DNA from 2 places in the Tardiphaga alba genome. Region 2 is predicted to be linked to the other one. Evidence: predicted binding sites of a transcription regulator. Region 2 holds the regulator's gene; the other holds the start of a gene.

Region 1 (16,006 bases), 520 kb from region 2:
GCGGCAACTGATCGATGATGTGAAGAGCGGCACGCTGGATGCGGCGATGCTGGCGCTGCCACTCGCCGAGACCGAGATCGAAACGCTCAAACTGTTCGACGACACGTTCCTGCTCGCCGTGCCGGCGAATGATGCGCGGCCCATCGAGCAACGCATCAAGGCATCGGAGATCGACCAGAGCCGTCTGATCTTGCTGGAAGACGGCCACTGCCTGCGCGACCAGGCCCTCGCCTTCTGTGCCACCGCGCGTGGCGGCATCACCGCGGCTGGCACGGCCTTCGCTGCGTCATCGCTCTCCACCGTGATCCAGATGGTGGCGAGCGGCTATGGCGTGACGCTGATCCCGCAGATCGCCGCCGATGTGGAGCAGCGCGACACCCGCGTCAAATTCCTGAGGCTCGAAAATCCGCAGCCCGGCCGCACCATCGGCCTGGCGTTTCGCAAGACATCGCCGCGCAAGGCAGATTTCGCGGCACTCGGCGATGCCGTGAAGGACTGCGTGCTCGACGGCTGATGTCGCAAAAGAAAACGCACTGGTGGGGAAGCACCAGTGCGTTTCCGTTGGGATGAATCGCTTAGCTCTTCTGCTTCGCGATCACCTTATCCTTGATGCCGTCATAGGTCTTTTCCGGCACGATCTTCTTCTGCACCAGTTCGTCCTTGCCCTTATACGGCCGGCCTTTGACGATGGCCGCCGAATAGGCCTTGCCGATGCCCGGCAGCGCTTCCAGCACCTCGGGCGTCGCGGAGTTGATATCGACGAGATCGGTCTTCGCCGATGCGGCACCTGTCGTTGCAGCCGGCGCTGCAGCCTTCGGCGCGGCAACCGGCGCCATCTTGCTGGCAGGTGTGGCAGGCTGAACCGTCTGCGCCATCGACGGCGCAGTGGCGAGCACGGCAAGCGAGAGAGCGGCAGCAGTCAGAGTAGCAAGTTTGAAAGTGCGCATCGGTTTGTCCCTCCAGGACAGTTAAGTAACAAACCGATTGAGATGCTCATTCATGGCGGCGCCGTGGCGCCAAAATGAACCGCAGATAAAAGCTGAAAATTATTTTGATAGTAAGGCTGCGACTTTCGGCTAGCTGCCGGCCTTCAGCGCTTTCTCGATCTCGGGCATCAGGACTTTGCCGAGATTGTCCTGATTGATACCACCCACAAGCTTGTAGGCGATCTTGCCGTCGCGGCCGACGACAAAGGTCTCGGGCACGCCATAGACGCCCCATTCGATCGAGCCGCGGCCATTGCTATCGACGCCGACAATGCCGAACGGATTGCCGTAACGACCGAGGAAGCGGCGGGCGTTATCGGCATTGTCCTTGTAGTTGATTCCGACCAGTTGCAGCCGTGTATCCTTGCCGAGCTCGGTGAGGATCGGTGCCTCGTCGTGACAGGGCACGCACCACGACGCCCACACATTGACGACGCTGACCTTGCCCATGAAAGCTACGGGATCGAGACCGGGAATCGCCACGCCCTTTTCATTCAGTCCCTGCAGCGCGGGCAAGACGGTCTGCGGCGCCTGGCGTCCGATCAATGCCGACGGCAAGCGCTGCGGATCGGCGCCGAGGCGAAACCAGAACAAGGCGGCCAGCGCGGCGAAGATCACCAGCGGCAGAGCCAGCACCCAACGGCGCTTCGGAGCTGTGGTCGTCACGTCGCTCATTTCAGATCCGTGGCACCGCGGCCGGAGCGGCGCCCCACGCCTGCTTGCTCCAGCGCATGCAGGCGAGCGCGGACGCGGCGGTGATCGATGGCGATCCAGACGATGAGAAGCAGAACGACGGCCGCAACCAGCACATAGGACGTGATGATGAAGGAGGCGTAGGGACCGAGCGACATCATGGCAGCGCCACCGGCTTCGAGGCTTGCAGCATCTGCAGCGACCGCAGGCGGCGACGCAGGATTTCGTTACGCATGGCCGCAAGATGCAGCGTGATGAACAGCAGCGAGAACGCCACCGCCATGATCAGCAGCGGCGTGAGAAAGGACTTGTCGAGCGCCGAGCCCGCCATGCGGATCACCGAGGCCGGCTGATGCAGCGTGTTCCACCAGTCCACCGAGAACTTGATGATCGGGATATTGATGGCGCCAACCAGCGTCAGCACGGCTGCAGCCCGCGCGGCGCGCGACGGATCTTCGACGGCGCGCCACAGCGCGATCAGGCCGAGATACATCAGGAACAGGATCAGCACCGACGTGAGCCGGGCGTCCCATTCCCAATAGGTGCCCCACATCGGACGGCCCCATAGCGAGCCGGTGACGAGGGCGAGAAAGGTGAAAGCTGCTCCGATCGGCGCGGCGGCCTTGGCCGCGACATCGGCGAGCGGATGGCGCCAGACCAGCGTGCCCAGCGAGGCCACGCTCATGACACCCCAGACGAACATCGCGAGCCAGGCATTGGGCACATGGATGAACATGATCTTGACCGTGGCGCCTTGCTGATAGTCATCAGGCGCCAGCGCAGCCTGATACAGGCCGAATACCAGCAGCACGGCGGTGAGCATCGCCAACCACGGCAAAACGCGCGTTGCGAGGGACAGGAACCGGGTCGGATTGGCGAGTTCAGTCAGCGTCATGGCACTTCCACTTGGCGCGGCCAAAATAGCAAACAAGTCCGCGGTCAATGCAACTTATTCTCATTCATTTTTCGTTGCCATGGATTGATCGAGGTCAATCCATGCCATGACGCAGGCTTGCGGCAGCGGCAAATGGTCCGATCACCAGGCTTGCCAGCGAAATCGCACAGAGAATCGAGAACGGTGTCGAAAATGACATCGTCCCCTGCTCGACGATGGCCGCATTCGACGCCGCGACGCCGAAAATCAGCACCGGGATCGACAGCGGCAGCACCAGCACCGCCAGCAACAGCCCGCCGCGCTGCAGCGTCACGGCGAGTGCCGCACCGATCATGCCCGTGAAAGTGAGCGCGGGGGTGCCGACCAGCAGCGTCAGCGCCACGGCCGCGGTGGCCGAGCCATCGAGATTCAGCAACAGGCCCAGCACCGGCGTCGCCACCACCAGTGGCACGCCGGCCGCCAGCCAATGGGCGAGCGCCTTGGCGGCGCAGGTGAGCTCCAGCGGCGTGCGGCTCATCAGGATGAGGTCCAGCGAACCGTCATCGTGATCGGCCATGAACAGGCGATCGAGCGTCAGGAGACTGGCCAGCAGGGCTCCGAGCCAGAGGATGGCGGGGCCGAGCCGGGCCAGCAGGTTGAGATCGGGGCCGATGGCAAACGGCATCAGCACCACGACGGTGAGGAAGAACAGCACGCCGATCAGCGCGCCACCGCCCACGCGGAGCGCGATGCGAATATCACGGCGGATCAAAGAACCGAGAGCGCTCACGCCACGCCCCCGATCCGCAACTCCCGCGCCGCGATCCCGAGAGGCGTATGCGTCGCCGCCATGATCAGGCCGCCATCAGCCAGATGCGCGGTCATCAACCCGGCAAACACCTTCTGGCTGCCCATGTCCAATGCCGAGGTCGGCTCGTCCAGCAGCCAGATCGGACGCTTGACGGTCAGCAGCCGGGCGATCGACAGCCGTCGGCGCTGGCCGGCGGAGAGGAAACCGGCCGGCAGATGGATGGCATGGCCGAGACCGACGGCTTCCAGCGCCGCGGCCGGCGCGGTGGCCACGCCGCCGAGGAACTCCGCCCAGAAACCAAGGTTTTCCGTCACGGTCAGTGCGGGCTTCAGGGCATCGCGATGGCCGAGATAATGGGCCTGCTCGGCCACACTCAGCTCGGCGTCACCGCCCTCCAGCGCGATCGTGCCGCCCGCCGGCGCGATCAGCCCGGCGATCAGCCGCAGCAGCGATGTCTTGCCGGCGCCATTGGCGCCAACCACAGCCACCGCCTCGCCCGCGCTCGCCTCGAAATCGAGTCCCGCAAACACCTCACGGCCCGCACGTATGCATCGCAATCCCTGGCCGGCAAGCCGCATCGTCACTATGTCCATAGCCTACTGATTTGGTTCAGAAGTCACGCGTTGTTGCATCATTTCGCAGGGCTGCAAAACGATTGTCGGTGTGGCAGCAAGTCTAGAAAGATTCTATAAGCCGGGAATTGATGCAGCACACAATCGGCGCGGCAACCGAACGGTCTTCTCCACCGATGGTGTTCAACACCCTGCTCGGGGTGTTTCAACTGGATTGGGACCCTCTCTCATGACCTCACTCGACAGTTTCAAGTGCCGCAAGACCCTCAAGGTGGGCACCAAGACCTATGTCTATTACAGCCTGCCCCAGGCCGAGAAGAACGGCCTGACCGGCATCTCGAAGCTGCCCTATTCGATGAAGATCCTGCTCGAGAACTTGCTGCGCAACGAAGACGACCGCACGGTCAAGAAGGCTGACATCCTCGCCTTCTCGAAATGGGCCAGGAAGCGCAAGCTCGAGCATGAAATCGCATTCCGCCCCGCCCGCGTTCTGATGCAAGACTTCACAGGCGTCCCCGCGGTGGTCGATCTCGCCGCCATGCGCAACGCGATGCAGGCGCTGAAGGGCGACCCGAAGAAGATCAACCCGCTGGTCCCGGTCGATCTCGTCATCGACCACAGCGTGATCGTCAACTTCTTCGGTGACAACAAGGCCTTCGGCAAGAACGTCGCTGAAGAGTACAAGCAGAACAAGGAACGCTACGAGTTTCTGAAGTGGGGCCAGAGCGCCTTCTCCAACTTCTCCGTCGTGCCGCCCGGCACCGGCATCTGCCATCAGGTCAATCTCGAATATCTGTCCCAAACCGTCTGGACCAAGAAGCAGAAGATGAAGGTCGGTCGAAAGACCGGCACGTTCGAGGTCGCCTATCCCGACACGCTGGTCGGCACCGACTCGCACACCACCATGGTCAATGGTCTCGCCGTGCTCGGCTGGGGCGTCGGCGGCATCGAGGCGGAAGCCGCGATGCTCGGCCAACCACAATCGATGCTGCTGCCCGATGTGGTCGGCTTCAAGCTGTCCGGCGCGCTCAAGGAAGGCGTCACCGCCACCGACCTCGTGCTCACCGTCACCCAGATGCTGCGCAAGCAGGGCGTGGTCGGCAAATTCGTGGAATTCTACGGCCCCGGTCTCGATGCCATGTCGGTTGCCGACAAGGCGACGATCGGCAATATGGCGCCCGAATACGGCGCCACCTGCGGCTTCTTCCCCGTCGATGCCGCCACCCTCGATTATCTCAAGACATCGGGCCGCAAGGCTGCGCGCGTTGCACTGGTCGAGGCCTATTCCAAGGCGCAGGGACTTTATCGCACCGCCAAGTCGCCGGATCCGGTGTTCACCGAAACGCTGAAGCTCGATCTCGGTGATGTCGTGCCATCGATGGCTGGTCCGAAGCGCCCGGAAGGACGCGTCGCTTTGCCGGCCATTGCGGATGGCTTCGCCAACGCGCTTGCCAATGAATACAAGAAGCCCAACGCCGCCGAGCGTTTCCCGGTCGCAGGCAAGAATTTCGATCTCGGCCATGGTGACGTCGTCATCGCCGCCATCACTTCCTGCACCAACACCTCGAATCCGAGCGTGCTCGTCGCTGCCGGCCTGCTCGCCCGCAACGCTGTCGCCAAGGGCTTGAAAGCCAAGCCGTGGGTGAAAACTTCACTGGCGCCGGGCTCGCAGGTCGTCGCGGGCTATCTCGCCGATTCCGGCCTGCAGCTCGATCTCGACAAGGTCGGCTTCAATCTCGTCGGCTTCGGCTGCACCACCTGCATCGGCAATTCCGGCCCGCTGCCGGAAGAGATTTCGAAGACGATCAACGATAACGGCATCGTCGCTGCCGCAGTACTCTCGGGCAACCGCAATTTCGAAGGCCGCGTTTCGCCGGACGTGCAGGCGAACTACCTCGCCTCGCCGCCGCTGGTCGTCGCCCATGCCCTCGCCGGCACGGTGACCAAGAATCTCGCGGTGGAGCCGATCGGCGAAGGGAAGGATGGCAAACCCGTTTTCCTCAAGGACATCTGGCCGACTTCGCAGGAAGTCAACGCGATCATCAAGAAGTACGTCACCTCGACGATCTTCAAGAAGAAGTATGCCAATGTCTTCGAAGGCGACGCCAACTGGAAGAAGATCAAGACGGTCGAGAGCGAGACCTATAAGTGGAACATGGGCTCCACTTATGTGCAGAACCCGCCCTACTTCGAAGGCATGAAGAAGGAGCCGGAGCCGACCACCGACATCGTCAGCGCGCGTATCCTGGCGCTGTTCGGCGACAAGATCACCACTGACCACATCTCGCCGGCCGGCTCGATCAAACTCACCTCGCCCGCCGGCAAGTATCTGTCCGAGCATCAGGTGCGCCCGGCCGACTTCAATCAATACGGCACGCGCCGCGGTAATCATGAAGTGATGATGCGCGGCACCTTCGCCAATATCCGCATCAAGAACTTCATGATGCAGGGCGCCGATGGCAACGTGCCGGAAGGCGGCATGACCAAGCACTATCCAGACGGTGAAGCGATGTCGATCTTCGATGCCGCGATGAAGTATCAGGCCGAGCAGGTGCCGTTGGTGATCTTTGGCGGTGCCGAATACGGCAATGGCTCATCGCGCGACTGGGCCGCGAAGGGCACGCGTCTGCTCGGCGTTCGCGCAGTCATCACCGAGAGCTTCGAGCGTATCCACCGCTCCAATCTGGTCGGCATGGGCGTGCTGCCGCTGACCTTCGAGAATGGTTCATCGTGGAAGAAGCTCGGCCTCACGGGTAGCGAGCAGGTGACGATTCGTGGCCTGACCGGCGAGATCAAGCCCCGCCAGCAGATGGTGGCGGAAATCACGATGGCCGACGGCAAAATCCATAAGGAAACACTGCTTTGCCGCATCGATACGCTGGATGAGCTGGAATACTATCGTAACGGTGGCATTCTCCATTACGTGCTGCGCCAGCTGGCGGCATAACCCGCGACAACTGTGACGTCGTGCCTCACCTCGAAGTGAGTGGCAGGTGATTGGAAGGCGGCTTAAGAAGAGCCGCCTTCTTAGTTCCAGGCATGTGCGTTTTACGCCCCCCATCGAGCGGCACATACAGGTGTCCACCTGTCATGTGTCCAACTTCGAGCGCGGCAAGTCTTAATGAAATCTCTCCGTGACACATCGCGATGGACTGGGGCTCTCGGCATCGCCGTCGCCTTCGGTCATATTGCCTTTTGTCAATCCGCACTGGCGCAGCCACGCGCAGTGGTCGAACTGTTCACATCGCAAGGTTGTTCATCTTGCCCACCTGCGGACAAGATCATCGGTGATCTCGCCAAGGATCCGTCGGTTATCGCACTCAGCATGCCCGTCGATTATTGGGACTATCTCGGCTGGAAGGACACGCTGGCCGACTCGCGCTTTAGTGCGCGCCAGAAAGCCTACTCCCAGGTGCGCGGCGATCGTGACGTTTACACGCCGCAGGCCGTGATCAATGGCGCGACACAGGTGATCGGCAGCGATGTCGGCCGCATTGAAGATGCGATCAGCGATACCAAGCGCGGCCCCGTGATGTCGGTCCCGGTCTCGGTGTCGGTTTCCGGTAAGCATGTGCATGTTTCCGTCGCGGCATCCAGCCACGCGCCGGGTACGGCACATGGCGAAGTGTGGATCTGCTCGGTATCGAAAGCAGTGCCTATCACCGTTGGTCGCGGCGAGAATCGCGGCAAGCAGCTCACTTACTACAATGTCGTGCGTAACTGGCTGAAGGTCGGCGACTGGAACGGCAGCGCGGCGCAATGGACTTTGCCGCTCGAGAACGTCTCGCGCGACGGCGTCGATACGGCTGTCGTCTATGTGCAGGACGGCACCCGCGACAAGCCGGGCGCGATGCGCGGCGCAGCGATCGCGTCGCTGCAGTAGTTACAACAAGAGTTAGCCCTATCATTCGTCATGGCCGGGTTGATCCCGGCCATCCACGTCTTTGCTCTGGTCAAAGCGTGGATACCCGGCGTGCGCCGGGCATGACGGAGAAGACAATCGCCTACGCGTTCCGCAGCTGGAGGCATCCCCCAAAAAGAAAAGGACCAACTTGCGTTGGCCCAGTGGGGATTAATCTAGTCTCTGCGCAGGGTCCGATCCCAACGACCGCGGGGGCTGGGGGCTGAGGAATCCGAGACCGGAAGAACCGGACCCGACGCAGTATCCTCTTGTCGCAACTTACAACGGCGTCCGATGGGCCAAATTCGGGCAGCAATAAGATTCGACTGACGTTCCTGTGACGGGAATTTTCTACCACTGAGACGTTTCAATCGGGTCTTGCGGCGAATGGCGGACGGCGCAATCATGTAAGTGATGTGACAGGAGGCGCCGCATGCATGTGATTCCGGGAGACAATGACCCCAGCGAGAATCGCGCGGCGACGGGCGCGGCCCCGGCGCCTGTCGTCAGCTTCAATCGGCTTGAACTCAGCCGTATCCTCAATCTCTACGGACGTATGGTCTCGGACGGCGAATGGCGCGATTACGCCATCGACTTCCTGCGCGATCGCGCGGTGTTCTCGGTGTTTCGCCGGGCGTCGGAAGTGCCGCTTTACCGGATCGAGAAGGATCCGCGGCTGGCCCGCAAGCAAGGCATGTATAGCGTGATCTCGGCCACTGGCATGATCCTCCGCCGCGGCCACGAACTCGATCGCGTGCTGCTGGTGATCGACCGGAAGCTGGCAGTGGTGTGAGGTCTGCGCCTGTAGCCCGGATGGAGCGCAGCGCAATCCGGGGACCGGCGTTTCAATTGAGGCTCTGAATCCCGGATTACGCTGCGCTCCATCCAGGCTACGAACAGGCGCTAAGGCACCGTCGTCGCGCCATCTCCCAGCGCCCGCTGCATCGAGATGGTGTCGAGCCAGCGGCCGAATTTGAAGCCCACATCCGGATGCGTGCCGATCATCTGGAAGCCGGCATTGCGATGAACGGCGACGGATCCGGCATTGGCGCTGTCGCCGATCACCGCCACCATCTGCCGAAAACCCTTCGCCTCACAGGCCAGGATCAGCGCCGCGAGCAACCTGCCGCCGACGCCACGGCGCTGCGCCGCTGGTGCTAGATAGATCGAATCCTCGACGGTAAATCGATAGGCCACCCGCGGCCGATGCGGGCCGGCATAGGCATAGCCCAGCACCTGATCGCCATCGACGGCCACGAAATAGGGGAAGCCGCCACCGGACAGCGCCTCATAGCGCCGGGTCATTTCGGCGAGATCCGGCGGGTCGAGTTCGAACGTCGCGGTGCCATGCAGGACCGCTTCTTCATAGATGGCAGTGATGGCGGGCAGGTCTGCGGGCGTCGCCGCACGAATGTCGATCTCGGGCATACGGGAACCGTAAAAGCGGCTCGCGCAAAAGAAAAGCCCCGGCTTTTGGCCGGGGCTTCGATCTTGTCTGGCGATGCGCCGAACTTACTCTTTCTGTCCGAGCAGCTGCAGCAGCAGCGTGAACAGGTTGATGAAGTTCAGGTAGAGCGACAGTGCGCCGGTGATGGCCGCACGTTCTGCGATGTCACCGCCCTGAGAGGCGTAGCCGTAGATGTAGTCGTTCTTCAGGCGCTGGGTATCGTAGGCGGTGAGGCCTGCGAAGATCAGCACGCCGACCACCGAGACGATGAACTGAAGCATCGACGAGGCGACGAAGATGTTCACGATGCTCGCGATGATGATGCCGAACAGGCCCATCATCAGGAACGAGCCCATGCCCGTCATGTCACGCTTGGTGGTGTAGCCGTAAAGGCTCAGTGCACCGAACGAGGCCGCGGTGATGAAGAACACGCGCACGATCGAGGTGTGCGTGTAGACCAGGAAGATCGACGACAGCGAGACGCCCATCAGCGCCGCGAACACCCAGAACAGCATCTGGGCCGTCGCCGGCTTCAGGCGGTTGATGCCGAACGAAATGGCGAACACCATCACCAGCGGGGCGGCGATGAAGACCCACTTCAACGGGCTGGCGAACATGTAATAGCCGAACGCCGACAGATGGGTCGAACCGACCCGCGCCACGGCATTCGAGGCGTCGGTGACGGCGCCCATATACACGCCCAGAGCAGCGAAGCCGGTGATGGCCAGACCGATGGTCATGTAGTTGTAGATGCGCAGCATGTAGGAGCGCAGGCCGGCGTCCACGGCAGCGGTGTCACGCGCGCCGGCACGGCCGAACGGAGAGGCGTAGTTACGGTCTAGATCCGACATGGTCGAAACCTCGATAAGTTGTCCAGGCGCCCGCAAAGGGTGTGCGTCGCTGGTCCGAATTATATCCCAGATTCAGCGCTGTACGGGATGAATATCTCGACACAAACACTGAAGGCCTGACCCAAAGGGTATGTGGTAAACTAACACATTCACTGCAAGCTTCCACGCGTGGCGGAATGTCGCTCCGATGCCGTCACAAAGGAAACCGGTAAACATTCCCGCGGGAAAGGCTTGCCGATTTCTTCGTCATTTTGCACGAATCAGCCCGCGCAACGACAGCTCCGTGTCAAAACGGGTCACAAATTCCGCAATACGGTGGCAGGCTTCTGATTCAGGGCTACCAGCGTACCAAGAAGCCCCAGTCCCACTGTGACAATAAGCGCGGCCAGCACGACACCGGCGGCGCTGCCGATCTGCCAGACGAAACTCAGCGTCATCAGCCGAGTGACGATCAGCCACGCCGCAACAGACCCAGCGATGACACCAAACACCGCCGTGGCAAGCCCGATCATCAGATATTCCAGCGCATAGGCGCCCAGCAGCCTCGCCCGCGTGGCGCCGAGGGTCTTCAGTATGACGGCGTCATAAACGCGGTGGCGATGGCCGGCGGCCAATGCGCCGCCCAGAACCAGGATCGCCGACAGCAGCGTCACCGCGCTGGCACCGCGAATCGCGAGCACGAGATTGGTCACCACCGTGCCCACCGTATCCAGCGCCTCGCGCACGCGGACCGTGGTGATCATCGGGAACGCGTCCGCCACAGCCTTGACCAGGGCGCCGTCCCGGGACGGATCGACGTCATGTTCCGTCAGCGTGGCGATATGCGTATGCGGCGCGCCGCGGAAGGTGTTGGGCGAGAACACCAGCACGAAATTGATGCCGAGGCTCTGCCAGTCGACCGTGCGCATGCTGCCGATCTTCGCCGTGATGTCGCGGCCGAGCACATTCACCACGACGTCGTCGCCGAGTTTGAGACCGAGCCCGTCGGCAAGCTTCTTCTCGAACGACACCAGCGGCGGGCCGCTATAGCCCGGTTTCCACCATTCGCCCTCGACCACTTTCGACCCGTGCGGGATTTCGTCGGTATAACTGAGGCCGCGGTCGCTCTGCAGCACCCATTCGGCATCGGTCGCGGGCTTGAGATCCTCCGCCTTGACGCCCCGCGCCGCAACGATTCGCCCGCGCAGCATCGGCACATCCTCGATCGTTGCCTGCGGTTTTTTCTCTTTCAGAAACGCACTGAAACGATCGGCATCGGTGGAGGGGATATCGATGAAATAGAACGACGGCGCCCTTTCCGGCAGCGACGCCATGAATTGTCGCCGCAGATTGCCGTCTATCTGGGTGATGGTCACCAGCACCGTGAGGCCGAGCCCCAGCGACATCACCACCGACGGCGTCAGCGCGACGGGCCGGTGGATATTGGCGATCGCCAGCCGCAACATGGTCAGGCCCGGCCTCGGCAGTTTTCGCGCAAAGGTCATCATCGCGCCGGCGATCCCGCGCAGCAATGCGAACACCACCACCCACGACACCACGAACACCGCAGCGACGCGCTTGTCATAAGCGAGCCCGATCACCACAGCGATCAGCACCGCAATGACCACGGCCATCGTGGCGAGGTAGCGTGTCTGCGGCCGGCGCGCTTCGGTATGCGCGGCATCGCGGAACAGTGCGGCGACCGGCACGTCATGCACCCGCGCCAGCGGCCACAGGCCGAACGCAAGGGCCGTGAGCAGGCCATAGAGCAGCGACAGCGCGAGTTCCCCGGATGCAGCGCCGCCACCACCGGCAGCGGCAGGATCTTGCCGAATACGCCGACAATGGCGAAAGGCAGTGCTGCGCCGAGCACAAGGCCGATCACCGAACCGATGCCGGCCAGCACCATCACCTGGGTGAGATACATCGCGAACACGTCGCGCCCGGTCGCCCCCAGTGCCTTCAGCGCAGCGATCACCTCACGGCGACGATCGATATGGCTCCTCACAGCATTGGCGACACCGACACCGCCGACCAGCAGCGCGGCAAGGCCGACCAGCGTCAGGAACTGGGAGAAGCGGGTGATGTTGCGCTCAAGTTGCGGCGAGGCATTGTCGCGCGAGCGGATTTCCCAACCGGCCTGCGGCAATTCCTTGCGCGTGGCGTCGGTGAAGGCCTTGGCGGCACGATCGCTGTTGTCGGCTTCCGGCAGTTTGACGCGATAGATCCAGCGCACCAGGCTGCCGGGCTGCAGCAATGCTGTGGCGCGCAGCGAATCCTCGCTGACCAGGAAACGCGGCGCAAAGCCGACGCCGCCGGCGAGCTTGTCGGGCTCGGCATCGATCACGCTGCGAATCTGGAACGTCGCGCTCCCAACCGTAACACGGTCACCGAGCTTGAGCCCGAGGCGCGCCAGCAATGTCGTGTCGGTGGCAGCCCCATAGGCGCCATCGCGCTCCGCCAGCAGGTCGCTGATCGGCATGTCGGGAATCAATTTCGGCTTGCCGAGCAGCGGGTATGCGGCATCGACGGCCTTCAGCTCCACCAGAGCGAGATTGCCATCGGCCGCGCGCACCATGCCGCGCAAGGTGGCCGCCACCGAGACCTGCCCGCGCGTGCGCAGGAACGCCAGTTCCTCCGGCTTGGCCTCGCGTTGCATCAGTGAGAACGCGACGTCGCCGCCGAGTAGTGTCCGCCCCTCGCGCGCAAGACCGTCACTGAGACTGGCAGCGACCGAGCCGACGCCGGCGATCGCCAACACGCCCAGAGCGATGCAGGCGATGAACACGTAAAACCCGCGCAACCCGCTGCGCATCTCGCGCAGGGCATAGCGAAAGGCCAGCGACAAGCCGCGTGTCGGGGCGTGATCGACAATAGCGCTCATGCGATCAGGCCGCTTCGATATGGCCGGAGCGCAGGCGCACCACGCGATCGCAACGCTCTGCCAATGCGTTGTCATGCGTCACCAGCACCAGCGTCATGCCGCGCTCCGCATGCTGCGCGAATAGGAGATCGACGATCTGGCTGCCGGTGGTCTCGTCGAGATTGCCGGTCGGCTCGTCGGCCACGAGGATGGCGGGATCGGGCGCCAGAGCACGCGCCAGCGCCACGCGCTGCTGCTCGCCTCCCGACAATTGCCGCGGATAGTGATGCAAGCGCGCCCCGAGCCCGACCGCTTCGAGCTCTTTTGCCGCCCGGCCATTGGGATCGGGATGGCCGGCGAGCTCCAGCGGGACGGCCACGTTCTCCAGCGCCGTCATGGTCGGAATCAAATGGAAGGACTGGAACACGATGCCGACATGGCGACCGCGGAAGCGCGCCAATCCGTCCTCGTCGAGATCATTGAAAGCGGTGCCATTGACCACCACCTGACCCGAGTCAGGCCGTTCCAGCCCCGCCATCACCATCAATAGCGTGGATTTACCGGAGCCCGACGGGCCGATCAGACCGATCGCTTCGCCCGAGCCGACGCGCAAGCTGATATCCTTGAGGATATGCACGCGCGCGGCACCCGTGCCGAGCGACAGGTTGATGTTCGAGATGGAAATGGTGTCCGGCGCAGTGCCGGCCGAGGATGAGGTGTCGATGCGCGTGTCCATGTCGGTGTCATATGGCACTTCATTTGCGGCGGTCGAGGGGTGGCTGCGCACGTTTGCGTGCCTGCTGATGGCCGGATGGCTCGTCACATTGCCGCAGGGGGCTGCTCACGCACAGGCTCCCGCCAAGCCGGTGAAACTCGTCGTGCTCGGCGATTCCCTCAGCGCCGGCTATGGCTTGCCGGCCACGGCGGCCTTCCCGGTCCGGCTGCAAAAGGCCCTGACGGATAAGGGCGTGGCGGTCGACATCACTAATGCCGGGGTCTCCGGCGATACCACCTCGGGCGGTCTTGGCCGGCTCGACTGGTCCGTTCCCGACGGCACCCAGGGCGTGATCGTCGAGCTTGGCGCCAATGACGCGCTGCGCGGCGTCGATCCGAAGATACCGCGTGAGGCGCTCACCGAGATCGTCAAGCGGCTGCAGGCGCGCGGCATCAAGGTCCTCCTTTGCGGCATGCTGGCACCGCCGAATTACGGCAAGGACTATGCGGACAAGTTCAACGCGATCTATCCGGATCTCGCCAAGCAGTTCGACATTCCCCTGTATCCGTTCTTCCTCGATGGCGTTGCCGGCAACACCGCACTGAACCTGCCCGACGGCATGCACCCGACGGCTGATGGCGTTGACATCGTGGTGAACAAGATCTTGCCGACGGTGGAAACTTTCGTGGCAACGCTTGCGCCGAAGAACTAAGCAATTGCCGCGCTAGCGATCATGCCTCGCAGGACGCTGTCGAGTTATCCGGAACCTGACGCTGCGATGACACGCGTTGCTTCGCAGAGTCACATAACTCGGGTACAAAATAGACATCGGTGATTCGTCGGTCTTCCTCGACTCACCGGCTCGTTTGTTCGGGCATGATTTTCGCCGAGCGGTGCGTCCGTGCGTCAGCACATGGATACGCAGCACCCTTCGGCGAAAATCGCGCCCCGACAAAAAGGAGCTGCCTATGCCGCGTCTATTCGCCGGACTGGAGATACCAGCCGATATCGGCCAGACATTGGCCAATTTGCGTGGTGGCCTGCCAGGCGCGCGCTGGATCGATCCCGAAAATTATCACGTCACGCTTCGCTTCATCGGCGACATCGACGGCATCTCCGCCAATGAGATCGCTCAGCTGATGTCACGCGTCGAACGCAAGCCGTTCGACGTGACTATCCGCGGTCTCTCCAGCTTCGGTGGCAACAAGCCCCGCGCCATCGTGGCATCGGTGGAGCCGAGCAGGCCGCTGCTCGAATTGCAAGCCGAACTGGAACGGCTCGTGCGCCGCTGCGGCGTGGGGCCAGAGAGCCGCAAATTCACGCCGCATGTGACGCTGGCGCGCCTGCGCGATGCGTCCTGCCGCGATGTCGCCGACTATCTCTCGGTGCGCGGATATTTCCCCAGCAAGACCTTCAGAGCGTCGGAATTCGTGCTGTTCTCGTCACGCGCTTCGACCGGCGGCGGCCCTTATCTGGTGGAGGATTCCTACGCGCTGTGCGCGGCCGATATCGATCGCACGCAGCCCCCGCGGCATACGCTCATGCCAGCGTCCACACCGCGGTATTCTTGATCTCGGCATCTTCGAGATCGCGCGTCACCGGCACCTGGTATTCGGCCAGCTTTCGCAACCGGTCTTTCGGCAGATAGCTGCGGCCGGGATCGCCGATCAGCACGGTGACGCCGCGTGCGGCGTGCCGGGACAGAAACGCGTAGGCACGTTCCGCCGTATCGCGTTCGTAGAAAATATCACCGGCGAGGATCGTCTGCGCATCGGGTGCAGCGGCCTCGCAGAGCAGATCATCCCCCGCGCCTCGACGACCACGCCGTTATCATCCGCATTGATGGCAATCGCGGCGCGCGCGAAGCCATCGATGTCATAACCGATGACGCTGTTCGCGCCGGCCTTCATCGCGGCAATCGCGACCAGTCCCGATCCCGATGCGAGATCGAGTACGGCGCGCCCGGCGACATGTTCCCGGTGATCGAGCACGAACCGCGCCAGCGCCTGCCCACCGGCCCAGGCGAACGCCCAGAACGGCGGCGGCAGGCCGGCTTCGCCGAGCTCTTCCTCGGTCTTGCTCCATAGCGGCACGGCTTCGTCAGCCACATGCAGCGAGATCTCCGGCACCAGCGGCACCGGCAGCAGGCGCGTATTCGCGCGGATGAATCCAACGGGATCGATGATCGCAGGCTTGATGCCCGCGCTCACAGTCCGCCCATCTTGCAGAGCAGCTTCCATTCCTCGGCGGTGATCGGCGGCACCGACAGGCGGGACTGTTTGATGATCGCGACATCAGCCAGTTTCGGCTCGGC
Region 2 (16,006 bases):
TCGCGTAGCGCCTTGAAAAAGGCGTTCGAAGCCGCGCGCACGCCGCCTTCGCCCTGCAGCGGCTCGATCACGATGCCAGCAGTCTCCGGACCGATAGCGGCCTTCACCGCATCGAGATCGCCGAGCGGCACCTGGTCGAAGCCGTCGAGCGGCTTGCCATAGCCTTCGAGATACTTGGCGGCGCCGGTAGCAGCCAGCGTGCCGAGGGTACGGCCATGGAACGCGCCTTCAAACGTGATGATGCGCGTGCGCTCCGGGTTTCCCTTGGAGAAATGATAGTGGCGCGTGACCTTCAGCGCGCATTCCATCGCCTCGGCGCCGGAATTGGCGAAGAACACGAAGTCGGCAAACGAGTTTTCGCACAGCCGCGCAGCGAGGCGCTCGCCATCCGGGCTCTTGAACAGGTTCGACATGTGCCACAATTTTGTGGCCTGCTCTTGCAGCGCCTGGACCATATGCGGATGCGCGTGGCCGAGCGAATTCACCGCGACGCCGCTGGTAAAATCGAGATAGCGCTCGCCGGTGGTCGAGATCAGCCAGGAACCTTCACCGCGCTCGAAGGCAACATCCGCGCGCGCGAAGACAGGCAGCAGATGCGCCTGAGAAATTTGCGAGGATGGTGCGTTGCTGGTCATAACCGTTCCGATCAATAGCTGTGGTCTTGAGTCCGTGACGTCCGTACGACACCGGACAAAAGACCCTCAAAACGAAACGTGCCGCCCTTCTCGGGCGGCACGCGCGCATTATTCTATGGGCGTTGTGCAGGGTGTCAACCGCGCACTGAGGCCTTGAAGTCACACGAGGTCGTCAAAAAAGCAGATTTTCTTGTTTGGTTGACACAAAGCATGTGGATGTGACTCGCCCGACTCTTGCGCGTGAGTCGCGCCATATTGTAGTTTTTCGCTTGTCGGATACGACATCTCGTGCGGCAGTTGACCCTTTGACACCATAAGTGCGGCGTAAGGCCGGACGCGATAGCGCGCCCGGTGAGCGCTAAGGGATTCTGACCACGAGGTTTTTGAGGTTTCAGATCGCAGCGCGGCGGCCCGTTTTGGTTCTGCGCCTACGAAGGGATTATGCGATGACGGTAATCACATGGACCGACGATCGCGTCGAACAATTGAAGAAACTCTGGGAAGGCGGCCTTTCCGCGAGCCAGATCGCCGCGGAACTCGGTAACGTCACCCGCAACGCCGTCATCGGTAAAGTCCATCGCCTGGGCCTGTCGGGCCGCGCGAAGAGCCCCTCGTCTGCTGCCCCGCGGCCGCGCAAGCCACGTCCCGCCCAGCAGATGGTGCGGATGCCGCGCCCGATCGCCCGCGGCAATACCGCTCTCGCGCACAATTACGAAGTCGAGATGGAGCCGGACCCGATCTCGGTCGATAACGTCATCCCGATCAGCCAGCGCCTGCAGCTGGTCGAGCTCAACGACGCCACCTGTCATTGGCCGGTGGGCGATCCCGCCAGCGCCGACTTCTACTTCTGCGGCGGCAAGTCCGTGGCCGGCGCACCCTATTGCGCGCACCATTCGCGCATCGCCTACCAGCCGGCGAGCGACCGCCGTCGCGCAGCACCGAAGCCGGTGCGCTGATTGCAGCAAACAGCACAAACAAAAAATGCCCGGCGATGAGCCGGGCATTTTTGTTTTTAGATCGTTGAGAAACGCCTGATTTACCGCCGTCATGCCCGGCGTATGCCGGGTATCCACGCCTCGACCAAGGCAAAGACGTAGATGGCCGGGACAAGCCCGGCCATGACGGTGTCTAACAATGCCAGCGGCGCCTTACTCCGCCGCCTTGTCGAAGCGATCATCGAGCGCGTAGCCAGCGCCGCGCACGGTGCGGATCGGGTCGGGTTCGCCGGCCGGATTGAGCAGCTTGCGGAGACGACCGATGTGCACGTCAACGGTGCGCTCGTCGATATAGATGTCGCGGCCCCAGACGCTGTCGAGCAGTTGCTCGCGGCTGAACACGCGGCCGGGATGCTCGAGGAAGAATTCGAGCAACCGGTATTCGGTCGGGCCGAGATCGATCGGACGGGCGGCGCGCACCACACGGCGCTTGTCGCGATCCAGCTCGATATCGCCGAAAGCCAGCACGGTGGCGAGACGCTCCGGCGCCGCGCGACGCAGGAGACCCTTCACGCGGGCGAGCAGCTCAGGCACCGAGAACGGCTTGACGATGTAATCGTCAGCGCCGGTCGCAAGGCCACGAACGCGCTCGCTTTCCTCACCGCGGGCGGTGAGCATGATGATCGGCAATGCCTTGGTTTCCGGCCGGGCCCGCAGGCGACGGCACAGTTCGATGCCGGACAGGCCGGGCAACATCCAGTCGAGGACCACGAGGTCCGGCACGCGCTCTTTCAAGCGGGTGTCGGCATCGTCGCCGCGGGCAACCGTCTCGACGTCGTAACCTTCGGCGTCGAGATTGTAGCGCAGCAGCGTGGTCAGAGCTTCCTCGTCTTCCACTACCAGAATGCGCGCGTTCATATGGCTAGTTTCCTATCTGTCGTGCGGCAAAGGCGAGCAAGTCGCGGCGAGCTCGGCTCGCCGCGAGAAGCCTTAGCTCACCGGAGTCGCGAAGTTGGTCATGTCGCCCTTCGGGCGCTTGTCGACCATCTGCTGACCTTCGATCATGTAGAACACGGTCTCGGCGATATTGGTCGCGTGATCGCCGATCCGCTCGATGTTCTTGGCGCAGAACATCAGATGGATACAGAACGAGATGTTACGCGGATCTTCCATCATATAGGTCAAAAGTTCGCGGAACAGCGAGGTGCAGATCGCGTCGATCTCTTCGTCGCCCTTCCAGACCGTCATCGCTGCCGGCAGGTCGTGGGCGGCATAGGCATCGAGCACAGCCTTGACCTGGGTGTTGACCAGATCAGTCATGTGTTCGAGACCGCGGATCAGCTTCAGCGGGTGGAAATCGCTGTCCAGCGCATTGACGCGCTTGCCGATATTCTTGGAGAGATCGCCGATACGTTCGAGATCGGTGGCAACGCGGAGCGCACCAACGATTTCGCGCAGATCGACGGCCATCGGCTGACGCTTGGCGATCGTCAGGACGGCGCGTTCTTCGATCGCCCGTTGCAGGTGATCGATTTCAGCGTCAGTGGCCACCACGCGTGCGCCGAGGGCGACGTCGCGGCGGATCAAGGCATCGACGGACTCTGCGATCTGACGCTCGGCTAGGCCACCCATCTCGGCGACGAGGCGGGTAAGTTCCTGGAGGTCGTCGTCGAAGGCCTTGGTCGTGTGTTCAAAAGCCATAGCTCAATCCTCTCGCGATAATGTCGCGTCAGCCGAAACGGCCGGTGATGTAATCCTGGGTGCGGCGATCGCTCGGCGAAGTGAAGATCTTGTTGGTCTGATCGAATTCAACCAGCTCGCCGAGATACATGAAGGCGGTGGTGTCGGAGACACGCGCAGCCTGCTGCATGTTGTGGGTCACGATCGCGATCGTGTACTGATCCTTCAATTCGTCGATCAGCTCTTCGACCTTGGCGGTCGAGATCGGATCGAGCGCCGAGCACGGTTCGTCGAACAGGATCACTTCCGGACGCACCGCGATGGTGCGCGCGATGCACAGACGCTGCTGCTGACCGCCCGAGAGCGACAGGCCCGAAGCGTTGAGCTTGTCCTTGACCTCGTTCCAGAGCGCACCGCCACGCAGCGCCTTCTCTACGCGCACGTCCATCTCCGCCTTGGAAATCTTTTCGTAGAGGCGGATGCCGAAGGCGATGTTTTCATAGATCGTCATCGGGAACGGGGTCGGCTTCTGGAACACCATGCCGATGCGGGCACGCAGCAGGTTGAGGTCCAGCTTCGGGTCCAGAATGTTCTGGCTGTCGAGCATGACCTGACCTTCCGCGCGCTGACCCGGATAGAGGTCATACATGCGGTTGAAGATCCGCAGCAGCGTGGACTTGCCGCAACCCGACGGACCGATGAAGGCGGTCACGCGGTTGGTGGCGAGGTTCAGGTTGATCTTCTTCAGGGCGTGGTGTTCGCCGTAATAGAAGTTCAGGTCGCGTACGCTGACCTTGGGGCGGGTATCGCCCTGGATCATGGACGGCGGCATCGAAACGCTGGGATTGGCAGCGGACACAGAGAGATCACTCATTTTGCTTTCCTCTCGGCGCCGAGCAAGCGCGCGCCAATGTTCAGGGCAAGGACGGTCAGGGTGATGATCAGCGCGCCGCTCCAGGCGAGCTGCTTCCAGTATTCGTAGGGGCTCTGGACGAAGTTGTTGATGGTGACCGGGAGGTTGGCCATCGTCTTACCGAGATCCAGGCTGAAGAACTGATTGCTCAGTGCGGTGAACAGCAGCGGTGCCGTTTCACCGGCGACACGGGCGGTCGCCAGCAGCACGCCGGTGATGAGACCGGCACGAGCCGCACGATAGGCGATCCGCTTGATCACCAGCGAGCGCGGCAGGCCGAGCGCCGAGGCTGCTTCACGCAGCGGGTTCGGAACAAGGCCGAGCATGTCTTCCGTGGTGCGGACGACCACCGGGATGACGATCACGGCGAGCGCAAGAGAACCGGCGAAGGCCGAGAAGCCACCCATCGGAACAACCACCGCGCCGTAAACGAACAGGCCGATGATGATCGAAGGCGCCGACAGCAGCACGTCGTTGATGAAGCGGATCACCGAGGTGAGTTTGTCGTGCTTGCCGTATTCCGCCAGATAGGTGCCGGCGAACAGGCCAAGCGGCGCACCGATGCCGACGCCGATCACCGTCATGATGACCGAACCGACGATGGCATTGAGCAGGCCACCTTCGGTGGAGCCGGGGGGCGGCGTGTTCTGGGTGAAGATCTGCACGCTGAGGCCGGCAAGGCCGTTGTAGAACAACGTGAACAGGATCAAAGCGAGCCAGGTGACACCGAAGATGGCGGCACCCATGCACAGACCGCGGACGATCTTGTCGTTGCGACGGCGCGAGACGTAAATCGGGTTCAAGGTTGCCATGACTTACTTTCCTGCCTTCTTTTCAAGGCGCAGCAGCATCAGACGGGCGGCCGACAGCACCAGGAAGGTGAGCACGAACAGCAGCAGGCCGAGCAGGATCAGGCCGGACTGATGCAGACCGTCGGACTCAGCGAATTCCGAAGCGATGGCCGCGGAGATCGTGGTGCCTGGCCCGAAGATCGAACCGGTGATCTTGAACGAGTTGCCGATGATGAATGTCACCGCCATCGTCTCGCCGAGCGCACGGCCGAGCGCCAGCATCACGCCGCCGATCACGCCGACGCGGGTGTAGGGAATGACGACGTTGCGGACGACTTCCCAGGTGGTGCAGCCGACGCCATAGGCTGCTTCCTTCAGCACCGGCGGCACCGTCTTGAACACGTCGACCGAGATCGCCGTGATGAAGGGCAGCACCATGATGGCGAGGATGAGCGACGCGTTGAACAGCGACAGATAGGACGGCGGGCCGGCGAAGATGGTGCCGAGCACGGGTACGCCTTCGAAGACGTCGATCAGGAACGGCTGGAAGTGGTTGGCCAGGAACGGGCCGAGCACGAAGAAGCCCCACATGCCGTAGATGATCGAGGGAATGCCGGCGAGCAGCTCAACCGCCATGCCGATCGGGCGACGCAGCCAGTTCGGGCACAGTTCGGTGAGAAAGATCGCGATGCCGATGCCGACCGGAATGGCGATGGACATGGCGATCAGCGAGGTGACGAGCGTGCCATAGATCGGGCCGAGCGCACCGAGCACCGGCGGTTCGGCCGACGGCGCCCAGCGCTGCGTGAACAGGAAGGAGAAACCGAACTCCTTCAGCGCCGGCCACGCACCTGCGATCAGCGACAGGATGATGCCGCCGAGAATGAAGAGCACCGACAGCGCCGAGATGCGCGTCAGCCAGTAGAAAAACTGGTCACCGGTCTTGAATGCGTTGAGCGCCTTGGCGCGGTCATACGGTCCAGCGGCGTCCATCGAAGAGCTCTGTACGGCCATATCTGCCACGCCCAGTCCCCTGTGTTGTTATTTGATACCCGAAACACGACACCCTGAATGGGCCTGTCAGGGCGTGAAACGCGAAAAGAAAAAGTGAAATCAGCTAGAAAGAAGCGGAGGAGAGATGCCCCTCTCCTCCGCGCAAGAGCGAAAGCTTAGCTCTTGATGTCCGAAGACCAGGTCTTTTCGATCAGCTTGACGACCGAGTCCGGCATCGGGATGTAGTCGAGTTCTTCGGCAGCCTTGCCGCCCTTTTCGAACGACCACTTGAAGAACTTCAGCGCTTCAGCCGACGCCGCCTTGTCGGTCGGGGTCTTGTGCATGAGGATGAAGGTCGCAGCGGTGATCGGCCACGAAGCGTCGCCCGGCTGGTCGGTCAGGATCACGTAGTAACCCGGAGCCTTGGCCCAGTCAGCGTTGGCAGCAGCGGCCTGGAAGGCAGCGATGGTCGGCTGCACCGGCTTGCCGGCCTTGTTGACCATGCCGGTGGAGGTCAGCTTGTTCTGCTTGGCATAGGCGTATTCGACATAACCGATGGCGTTCTTGGTCTGGCCGACGTTGCCAGCAACACCTTCGTTGCCCTTGGCGCCAACGCCAACCGGCCACTCGACGGCGGTACCGGTACCGACCTTGGTCTTCCAGTCAGCCGAAGCCTTGGAGAGATAGTCGGTGAAGTTGAAGGTGGTGCCCGAACCGTCCGAACGACGAACCACGGTGATCGCAGCCGACGGCAGCTTCAGCTTCGGGTTCAGCTTGGCGATCGCGGCGTCGTCCCACTTGTTGACCTTGCCGAGATAGATATCGGCCAGCACTTCGCCCGAGAGGACGAGCTCGCCCGACTTGATGCCTTCAAGGTTCACGACCGGAACGATCGCGCCCATCACCATCGGCCACTGAACCAGGCCGTCCTTTTCGAGCTGCTCAGCCTTGAGCGGCGCGTCGGTGGCACCGAAGGTCACGGTCTTAGCCTGGATCTGCTTGATGCCAGCGCCCGAACCGATCGACTGGTAGTTCAGACCGTTGCCGGTTTCCTTCTTATAGGCGTCAGCCCACTTCGAGTAGACCGGAAACGGGAACGTCGCACCGGCACCAGTGATGTCGGCAGCGAAGGCCGAGGTCGAAGCGGCCACCAGGCCGGCAGCGACGATCGCTTTGAGGAATTTCATGGGTATCTCCAATCTGTCGTGAGCTCCACGCCGAATGCGCCTTGCTGTGCTCACGCCGCCCGTTTAGGGGCGGACGATTGTGCTTTTATGATAGTTCCGTGACACCTAGATGACACGATCAACCCATTGAAATAGCGATAGAATATCGATTCCGACGCTCGATTTTGCGCGCAAAAAAGCCGTTTGCGCGGCCATTCATGACAGCCCCAAGAACGCCCTCAGAGCGGGCGTTCAACGGTTAACAATCTGTTTCCAAAGCGGGATTTCGGCTGACGCCGCGGCGCGCGATACCATCAGGCCGCGGGTGCGGCGTTTTGTGACAGCGCCTTGGGCAGCGGGAACGCGGCCGTGAAAGTCGCGCCCTGCTTGGGCACGCTTTCGATCAGCAAGCGACCGCGGTGACGGTTGAGAATGTGCTTCACCAGCGACAGGCCCAGCCCGGTTCCGCCCTGCGCACGGCTATCGCCGACATCCACCCGATAGAAGCGCTCCGTCAGACGCGGCAGATGCTCGGGCGCGATGCCGGGCCCGAAATCGCGTACGGACACCCGGATCTCGGACACGCCTTCGGTCGTCGAGGCATGCACCAGACTGACCACCACCCGCTCCCCGGAGGCCCCGTATTTCAGCGCGTTCTCGATCAGATTCTCGAAGACCCGCAGCAGCTCTTCCCGGTCGCCAGCGACCATTTCGGGGCCGTCCGGCAACTCCATCTCGATCTTCACGCCACGCTCATTGGCGAGAAGCTCCAGACTATCGCCGACCTGGCGGATAATCGGCGTGATGTCGATCTGGGTATCAGGGCGGACATGCGCCGAAAGCTCCACACGCGACAGCGACAGCAGATCGTCGATCAGCCGTGCCATGCGGGTGGCCTGGATGTGCATGATGCCGAGAAAGCGCTCGCGCGCTTTCGCGTCGTCCTTCGCGGGCCCCTGCAGCGTATCGATGAAGCCCGACAACGCCGCGAGCGGCGTACGCAGCTCGTGGCTGGCATTGGCGACGAAATCGGCGCGCATTTCTTCGACCCGCCGGATCGGCGTCTGGTCGTGGAACGTCATGAGCATGCACGTATCCGTGCCGCCGAATGCAGTCGGTACCGGAACGGGCGTCACCACCAGATCCATCCAGCGATCAACCGGAACGTGATTCACATAGGACGTCCGACGCGGCTCGGTATTGGCAATGGCCTCGCGCAGCGCTGCGATGATTTCGGGCGACCGCAGTGCGAATTGCGCGAGTTCGCCCTTACGCAGCGCCGGCGCCAGCTGGGCGGCGGCGGCATTGAGATGAATGACGCGTCCTGCGCGATCGAGCAGCACGGCAGGATCCGGAATACCACCGACAATGGCGCGCACGGCAGGCTGTTCGACAGGATTGATCATGGCGTCGTCTTGCGTGGCTTCACCATCATGCAGGCGCCACGGCACGAGCGCCGCACCCGCGATGCAGGCGAAGACGATACCGGCGCGAAGCGGCGATAATTCACCGAAAAACACGAGTGCAGCGAGCGCGAGACCTGCGACCAGCAGGACAATCGCGGAATGCCGCAATCGGTCCGGCCACGGCGAGAACATGGTCGAGGGAGAAGCTTCGATAGCCATCTGGGGCAGTGTCTCTTCCTGCTGCCGCTTCTTCGCGTTATCCGGCGCCGGAGCCACCGTGTTTTTTCAGGGACTGGCCAACGCCAGGCTGAGGCTCATCCGCGATCTGCTGCAGCTTCTTTGATCGCGCCCCGACAATAAGCTCCCGAAACGTCAGTAACATGACTGAGATAAAGAAGGGAGCAAGGTAGTAAAGCACCCGGAACAGCAGCATGCCGGCCAGGAGTTGATCCTGGTCCATCATTTCGAGGCCGACCAGCATGGCGGCGTCGAACACCCCAAGCCCGCCCGGGGAATGGCTGGCAAAGCCAAGCAGGGTCGCCGAGACGAACACCACCGCCACGGTGACAAAGTCCACGCCGGGCGTATTCGGCACCAGCATATACATCGCCAGTGCGCAGAAACCGAGATCGACGATGCCGATCACGATCTGCAACAGGGTCAGCGGCCCGCCCGGCAGCACCACCGACCATGGCCCGCGACCGACGCTGCGCGGCTTCATCCACACCCAGATGACATAGCCGACCAGGCCGGCGAGGACGACATAAGCGAGGACGCGATTGACCGCAGGCGGCACCTGGTTGATCGCACTGGCCGCTTCCGGATGATAGGCGATGCCCATGCCCAGCACGGCGAGATTGCCGAGCCAGAACGTCAGGCCGGCGAGAAAGACGATCTTGGCGACATCTACCGCCGACAGATTCCACGCCGAATAGATGCGATAGCGCACCGCGCCGCCGGTAAAGACTGACGCGCCGACATTGTGGCCGATGGAATAGCTGGTGAACGCAGCAAGCGCATTGATGCGATACGGCACGTCCCGACGCCCGATGGTGCGGACGGCAAACCAGTCATAGAAGGTCAGGGTGAAATAGGCTGCGGCCACCGATAGCGCGGACAGTACGATCAGCCGCGGTTCGGTTTCGGCGATGAACTTCAGAACCCGCGCCGTATCGACGTTACGGAGCTTATGGTAGAGCATCCAGCAGGCGATGCCGATGACCGCGATGCTGGCAAGCACACCGAGTTTGTGCAGGATTTGCTTCTCGCGCAGAAACGTGGCCGTCCTGCGTATTGCTTCCAGCATCTCTACCTCGAATGCGACCCCAACCGCTGGGACGTCGGACCAATCCTGTCAGACCCGCTTGGGCGGAACCGCTACCTCATCACTTTCACCGGGCCGTTTCCAGCACATCCGTCGTAGCGCGTTTCGTGCCGAAACGGAATCCGAATGACGAGAATAAACACGAGCCCACTCAGTATATTAGGCGAGGCCTAATAAACTATCAGCGGATCCCGCCGGCCGCTGCGGCAAATTGCAGCCTCGCATGGATCGGCAGAATTGTCGCCGGCTAGACGGACGCTTTGGCGACAAGACGTTGGAAGAATAGAAGATCCAATTCCGGCGCTTTGCCATTGAGACCCGTCAAAATGGCGTGTGCCTGCCCGCGGTGATGGGTCTGGTGGTTGAACCAGTGCGCCAGCAATGGCAGCAACGGCTCCTCGAATTCCTCCGGCGTCGAAACCCGCCGGAATTTGATGGTGCCGGCGATCTTCGCCTCGTCGAGTGCATCGACGAATGTGACGATGCGATCATCCTCAGCCTCGCGCGCGAGACGCAGGGTCGCCAGATCATCATGCAGGATGGCATCGAGCCGATCGGCTGCCTCGCCGGTGCCTGTAAAGCGCTTCAGCCAGATGCGATCCGTGACAAGCAGATGGTTGAGCGTGCCGTGCAGCGACTTGAAGAAAACGCCGCGATCGGCACGATACTGCTCATCGGGCAAGCCCGAGGCTGCATCATAAAGCAGGCCGTTAGCCCATCGGTTGTAGCGGCCAAACGTCTGATACTGCGCAAGGAGCGACATCTACTATTCCCGCTCCCTCAGTGAAACCGCGCCTGCTGCTTTGTCACCACGATATCGCGCAGCCACGAGCCGATGGCGCAGCCGACGATGTAGAAGCCGAACAATGCCAGGCCGAGATCGAGCCAGTAACCGAACCGGCCCGGAACGAGCTTTGCAGCCGCGACGCCGACAATGATGACGGCGAGCACCGACAATCGCTGAATCCAGGCCCGGGGCACGGACCGGCCGCGATAAACCACGGCGACCCAGCCCATACAAAAGCCGATCAGGAGGGCACCGAGAAGCCAGCCCCAAAGAAACGTTGCGAGATAGGTCATGGATTTGGCCTCACCACGAATTCGATCCGGCGGTTCTGGGTCTTGCCATCTTCCGTGTCGTTACCGGCGATGGGCTGGCTGGCACCGTAGCCCGAGGTCTCGAACCGATCCGCAGGCAACCCCGCTTTGACGAGATAGTCTTCAACAGCGGCGGCTCGTTTTTCGGACAGCGTCTGATTGAACGCGGCATCACCGTCCCCGTCGGTGTGACCGACGATATCGAAACGGGTCATCGGGCAGCGCATGGCGATCTCGACCAGCCGATCCAGCAGGCCGGCCGAGTCCGCATTGATGCTGGCGCTCGATGACTCGAAGCGGATGCGACCCTTGGTCAGATTTTGCTTGAACAATTGCTGGCAGACGCTCGCATCCACGGGCGCAGCCGCAGGCTTCACCGAGATCTCCGGTTTCGCCTGCCAGCCTTGCGGCAACTCCTTGCCAAGACCCGCACGGATTTGCTCCGCGGCGGCGTCATAGAGCGCATCACCCGACAGTTTGACCTCGCGGTCGTTGATCACCAGCGTCCCCGTCGACAGGCGCGAGAGCGCCCCGAGCGCCGACGTGGCACCTGCAGCGAAATTGGCGGGCGCGCCGATACTGGCCTTCAGATTGTCAACGATCTTGTCGTTGGTGAATTTGCGCGCCACTGCTGCCACAAGCGCAGCATGAACATTGTTGTCAGGCACATAGCCGCTGAGGGTCAGCGTATTCGCGACAGGGTCTTTGTTGGCCTGGAACACGTAAGGCGGCGCCTTGATGTCATTCGCGGCAACCGCAAAGCCTTCCGGAAGATTCTTCAGCGCGGCAGCGATCGCCTCGCGTCCACCGAGGTCGCGGGCCATGCCCGTCATGCTGATATTGGTATCCATGATGGTCGCCTTGCCTTCCTTCAGCTTGGCAACCTGATCGAGCAGCAGGATCGCTGCCGCATCGAAACGCGGCGGCGCGCCACGCTTCAGACCCGTGCGATCGGACACTTCAGTGCCTGGAAGAGCGGCCTTCGCCGCCTCGGCGATCCGCGCCTTGCTGGCCGGCAGCGGCGCCGTTCCCCACAGCGTCACGCGCACATTGTCGCGCTCGGCAACCCAAACGAACGGCTTGGCCTCCGCGACCAGGCGCGTTCCGTCATTGACCATCCGCACACCCGGCGTCGCTTCCACAGAGCCAACGGCGCTGCGGCGCCCCTCTTCCGAGAATGCTTCCGCAGAGAATGTGACATCGCGGCCGGCGACGGTGATCTGCGATTTATCAAGAACTGTGCTTTTCAGCACTTCGGTACTGCGCGCCGTTAAGTCCGCTTCCAGAGGAAGCGTGCTAAACCAGGCTGCGGCGCCCCAGAGGATGGCGAGTGGAATAAGCCCTGGCCACCATTTGGCACTCCACCTGTAAAAACCGTGCATTCGTCGTCCTGCGGGAATGGGAAACAGAGAGAAAACAAACCCTTGCGGGACTGTCAAACTGAAATCAAGGCTGCCCTACCGGCGCGGCCAAGGGTATTGGAATAACGCTTTGTTCAATCGTTTCTGATCATGTCTTTGGGTCGCATTCCATTGTTCGGCTACAAAATGAAGCAGATTCGCAACACGATCATTCGCGCCGGACTGGATGCCTTGTATTTCAGCGGCGCGCATCGGGTATTACGTTCCTTTTTCGGCGGCGTGGGCACCGTCTTCATGCTGCACAATGTGCGCCCCGCACATTCCGGCACATTCCAGCCCAACCGCCACCTCGAGATCACCCCCGACTTCCTGCGTGCCACGCTGGCTTATCTGCGCGCCACCGATGTCGATATCGTGACCTTGGACGAGATGCAGCGCCGCCTGACCGAACAGGACTTTTCCCGCCGCTTCGTCTGTTTCACCTGTGACGACGGCTACCGAGATAATCGTGACCACGCCTTGCCGGCGATGCGGGATTTCGACGCGCCGTTCTCCGTTTTCGTGACCAGCGACTTCGCCTCGGGAACCGGCCGACTGTGGTGGATCGCGCTGGAGCGCCTCATCGCCAAAGCCGACCGCATCGAAGCGGCCATCAACGGCAACACGGTGCGCCTGAACAGCGCGACGCTGCAGGACAAGGAGATAGCCTTTGGCCGCCTGCATGACTGGTTGCGCGGCCTCTCCGAAGCCGATCTGAGCCAGCAGATGACGACGCTGTGCCGACAACAGGGGATCGACGAAGAAGCGATCAGCCGCGAACTTTGCCTGTCATGGGAAGAGTTGAAGCCGTTCGCCGCAGACCCACTTGTGACCATCGGCGCCCATACGCTGAGCCATTGCAATCTGGCCAAGCAGACCGAAGCCGATGCGATGCGCGAGCTTGCTGCCAGCCGAGCCAATATCGAGAACACGTTGCAGCGCGCCGCGGTACATCTCGCTTACCCCTATGGCGACCGCGCCGCGGCCGGTGCGCGCGAATTTGCACTGGCACAGACGGCCGGCTTCCAGACGGCGGTGACGACAAGGCCTGGTGTGATCTCGGCGGAACACGCGGCATGCCTTACCGCGCTGCCGCGCGTGTCGCTGAACGGCAATTATCAGGACACACGCTATCTGCCGGTTCTCACCTCCGGCGCCGCCACGGCAATGTGGAACGGCTTTCAGCGCGCGGGCCAAGGCTGAGGCAAAAGGCTGAAGTAAAGGCTGAAACGAAACAGCCGCAGCACAAGGCTGCGGCTCTCGTTCCATTAACTGCCAGCGAATGCGCTGAACTCAGACCCCTGTAACGACCTGCTTGGGATCCGGCGGGAAATAGGTCCCGGACATCGGATCGACCCAGCAGAGGTGCTCGTTGACGGACACGACACCGGCGACATTCTCGGCCGCGACCACGATGGCCCGACGGACTTTCTCGTCGGTAATAAAGCCGATGATGTCCACCACGCCATCCTTAACCCGCACTTCCAGGCCCGCTGGCACCCATTCCTGCTGATGCAGCACTGCGAGAACGCGGCGACGGATGAGTGAGTCGCTCGAACTGATATCCGCCGTATTGCGGGTCACGTCAGCGATGGCCACGACGAAATTGTGCCGGCTTACGATGCCGAGCAGCCGCTCACCCTGCACCACAGGCACGCGTTTGATGCGATGGCGCTCCATGATATCGACAATGTCAGCCAGTTCGGCATCAGGGATCACCGAATAGACATTCGGTGTCATGATCTCATGAACCTTGCGCCCGGCTTCGCGTACGAAATCGACCGCCTGACGGCCGGGGCCCCGCAGGAATTCCAACCAGCGCGGGCGCTGTCGTTCGGTGCCGATCTCCTGGCGGCGCAGAAAATCGCGTTCGGTGACGATACCGATCAGCTTGCCCGCGGCATCGACGACCGGAAGACCGCTGACATGATGCTCGATCATCAACTTTGCTGCATCGTGAATGGATGCATCCGGCGCAATGGTAACGACGTTGCGCGTCATGATTTCATGAGCCTTCATGGCAGCCTCCTCGGGCAAACGGACCGCCGGATTGATCCGGCAAGTGAGAGCCTATGCCCAAAGGGGGCGCCAACATTGATGTAGCGCAAGTCGCCGACACATTGACTTAACCGCCATGACGCCGACAATCGGCGCAACGACAGAAAATGGGAGGCGTCATGTTCAAGGATCTGTTTTCGCTTCAAGGCCGCGTCGCATTGGTGACGGGCGGCTCGCGCGGTATCGGCAAGATGATTGCCGCCGGCTTCCTGAGCCATGGCGCTGCAAAAGTTTACATCACCGCACGCAAGGCCGCGGCCTGTGAAGCCACGGCGAAGGAATTGAGCGAAGCCTATTCCGGCGAATGTATCGCTCTTCCGATCGATATCTCGACCATGACCGGCATCGACATGCTCGCGACGGAGATCAAGAAGCGCGAACCGAAGCTCGATATTCTCGTCAATAATGCCGGAGCGGCATGGGGCGCGGAATTCGACGAGTTTCCGGAAAGCGGCTGGGACAAAGTGATGACGCTCAACGTCAAGGCCCCGTTCTTCCTGACCAAGGCCCTGGCCGCACCGCTACGTGCAGCTGCCTCGGCGGATCGCCCCGCTAAGGTGATCAATATCGCCTCGATCGACGGCATTTTCGTCAATCCGCTGGAGACCTACTCTTACGCGGCCAGCAAATCCGGCCTGATCCATCTGACACGGCGCATGGCCGCGAAGCTGATCAAGGACCACGTGGTGGTCACGGCCATCGCCCCTGGCCCGTTCCAGTCCGACATGAACAAGGCCGCACGCGACAATGCCGATGAAGTCGCCACCAAGGTGCCGGCTGGCCGCATCGGCACGGACGAGGATATGGCAGGCACCGCGATTTTCCTCGCCTCCCGCGCGGGCGACTACGTCGTCGGCACCACCCTCGCCGTGGACGGCGGCATCGTCTACGCCAATCCGGGCATCGTCGGTAGTGGCTGGGATTGAACGATCCGGAGCTGAGTTGCGCTCGATCGACCACACTTTGAGCAGAAGGCGCACTGGCGACCTCTGTCTATTTTATGGGCAATTGCCAAACATCGACATAAGCCTATGAAATGAAAGGCTATGTATTTCAGGCCTAAATCGAATCTGCGCATTGTACACAATGGCACGTAGCTTGCTTCGTGATCCCTGAGCGGCACCCGCTCGGGATCACAGGCGATGGCAGATACAGTGCGAGCAACGGTCACGGCGGAGCCCGGCCCTATCGACGTGGACTTCACCAGCACGGCCCTCGTCATCATCGACATGCAGCGTGACTTCATGGAGCCCGGTGGCTTCGGTGAAACGCTCGGCAATGACGTGTCCCAGCTCGGCCGAGCAGTCGCTCCCATCGCGGCCGTTCTGGAAGCGGCGCGCGAGACCGGGATGACGGTCGTGCACACCCGCGAAGGTCATCTACCCGATCTGTCCGACGCACCACCCGCCAAGATCGCGCGCGGGGCGCCATCGCTGCGGATCGGCGATCCCGGACCGATGGGACGCATCCTCATCCGCGGCGAGGCCGGGCACGACATCATCCCCGCGCTTTATCCGGTGGAGGGCGAGATCGTCATCGACAAGCCGGGCAAGGGCGCGTTCTACGCGACCTCGCTAGGTGCCGACCTGAAGGCGCGCGAGATCGAT

What was found. Region 2 encodes PhoB, which activates phosphate uptake and scavenging genes when phosphate is short. Its sites were predicted from a motif close to TGTCATNNANCTGTCAT; they were not measured.
Region 1: RPMA_RS00365 (DUF2794 domain-containing protein) is a predicted target of PhoB. The motif match lies at 8,243-8,259, and genes of this name have one in related genera.

What each region holds. Positions count from the first base shown of each region.
Region 1 is NZ_CP036498.1:67,952-83,957, forward strand. It holds gene RPMA_RS00320 (LysR substrate-binding domain-containing protein) at 1-514, shown strand, start outside; gene RPMA_RS00325 (ComEA family DNA-binding protein) at 576-947, opposite strand; gene RPMA_RS00330 (DsbE family thiol:disulfide interchange protein) at 1,077-1,661, opposite strand; gene ccmD (heme exporter protein CcmD) at 1,658-1,837, opposite strand; gene RPMA_RS00340 (heme ABC transporter permease) at 1,837-2,574, opposite strand; gene ccmB (heme exporter protein CcmB) at 2,669-3,343, opposite strand; gene ccmA (heme ABC exporter ATP-binding protein CcmA) at 3,340-3,942, opposite strand; gene acnA (aconitate hydratase AcnA) at 4,166-6,883, shown strand; gene RPMA_RS00360 (DUF1223 domain-containing protein) at 7,058-7,819, shown strand; gene RPMA_RS00365 (DUF2794 domain-containing protein) at 8,271-8,630, shown strand; gene RPMA_RS00370 (GNAT family N-acetyltransferase) at 8,741-9,265, opposite strand; gene RPMA_RS00375 (Bax inhibitor-1/YccA family protein) at 9,350-10,135, opposite strand; partial or broken gene RPMA_RS00380 (ABC transporter permease) at 10,432-12,998, opposite strand; gene RPMA_RS00385 (ABC transporter ATP-binding protein) at 13,003-13,713, opposite strand; gene RPMA_RS00390 (arylesterase) at 13,700-14,404, shown strand; gene thpR (RNA 2',3'-cyclic phosphodiesterase) at 14,661-15,263, shown strand; partial or broken gene RPMA_RS00400 (class I SAM-dependent methyltransferase) at 15,232-15,932, opposite strand; gene RPMA_RS00405 (EVE domain-containing protein) at 15,899-16,006, opposite strand, start outside.
Region 2 is NZ_CP036498.1:589,701-605,706, reverse strand. It holds gene RPMA_RS02865 (aspartate aminotransferase family protein) at 1-635, opposite strand, end outside; gene RPMA_RS02860 (GcrA family cell cycle regulator) at 1,082-1,591, shown strand; gene phoB (phosphate regulon transcriptional regulator PhoB) at 1,784-2,488, opposite strand; gene phoU (phosphate signaling complex protein PhoU) at 2,561-3,271, opposite strand; gene pstB (phosphate ABC transporter ATP-binding protein PstB) at 3,300-4,124, opposite strand; gene pstA (phosphate ABC transporter permease PstA) at 4,121-4,966, opposite strand; gene pstC (phosphate ABC transporter permease subunit PstC) at 4,979-5,977, opposite strand; gene pstS (phosphate ABC transporter substrate-binding protein PstS) at 6,124-7,134, opposite strand; gene RPMA_RS02825 (ATP-binding protein) at 7,428-8,738, opposite strand; gene RPMA_RS02820 (putative bifunctional lysylphosphatidylglycerol flippase/synthetase) at 8,776-9,825, opposite strand; gene RPMA_RS02815 (DinB family protein) at 10,091-10,606, opposite strand; gene RPMA_RS02810 (hypothetical protein) at 10,624-10,923, opposite strand; gene RPMA_RS02805 (OmpA family protein) at 10,920-12,323, opposite strand; gene RPMA_RS02800 (polysaccharide deacetylase family protein) at 12,489-13,544, shown strand; gene RPMA_RS02795 (CBS domain-containing protein) at 13,635-14,360, opposite strand; gene RPMA_RS02790 (SDR family NAD(P)-dependent oxidoreductase) at 14,519-15,325, shown strand; gene RPMA_RS02785 (cysteine hydrolase family protein) at 15,542-16,006, shown strand, end outside.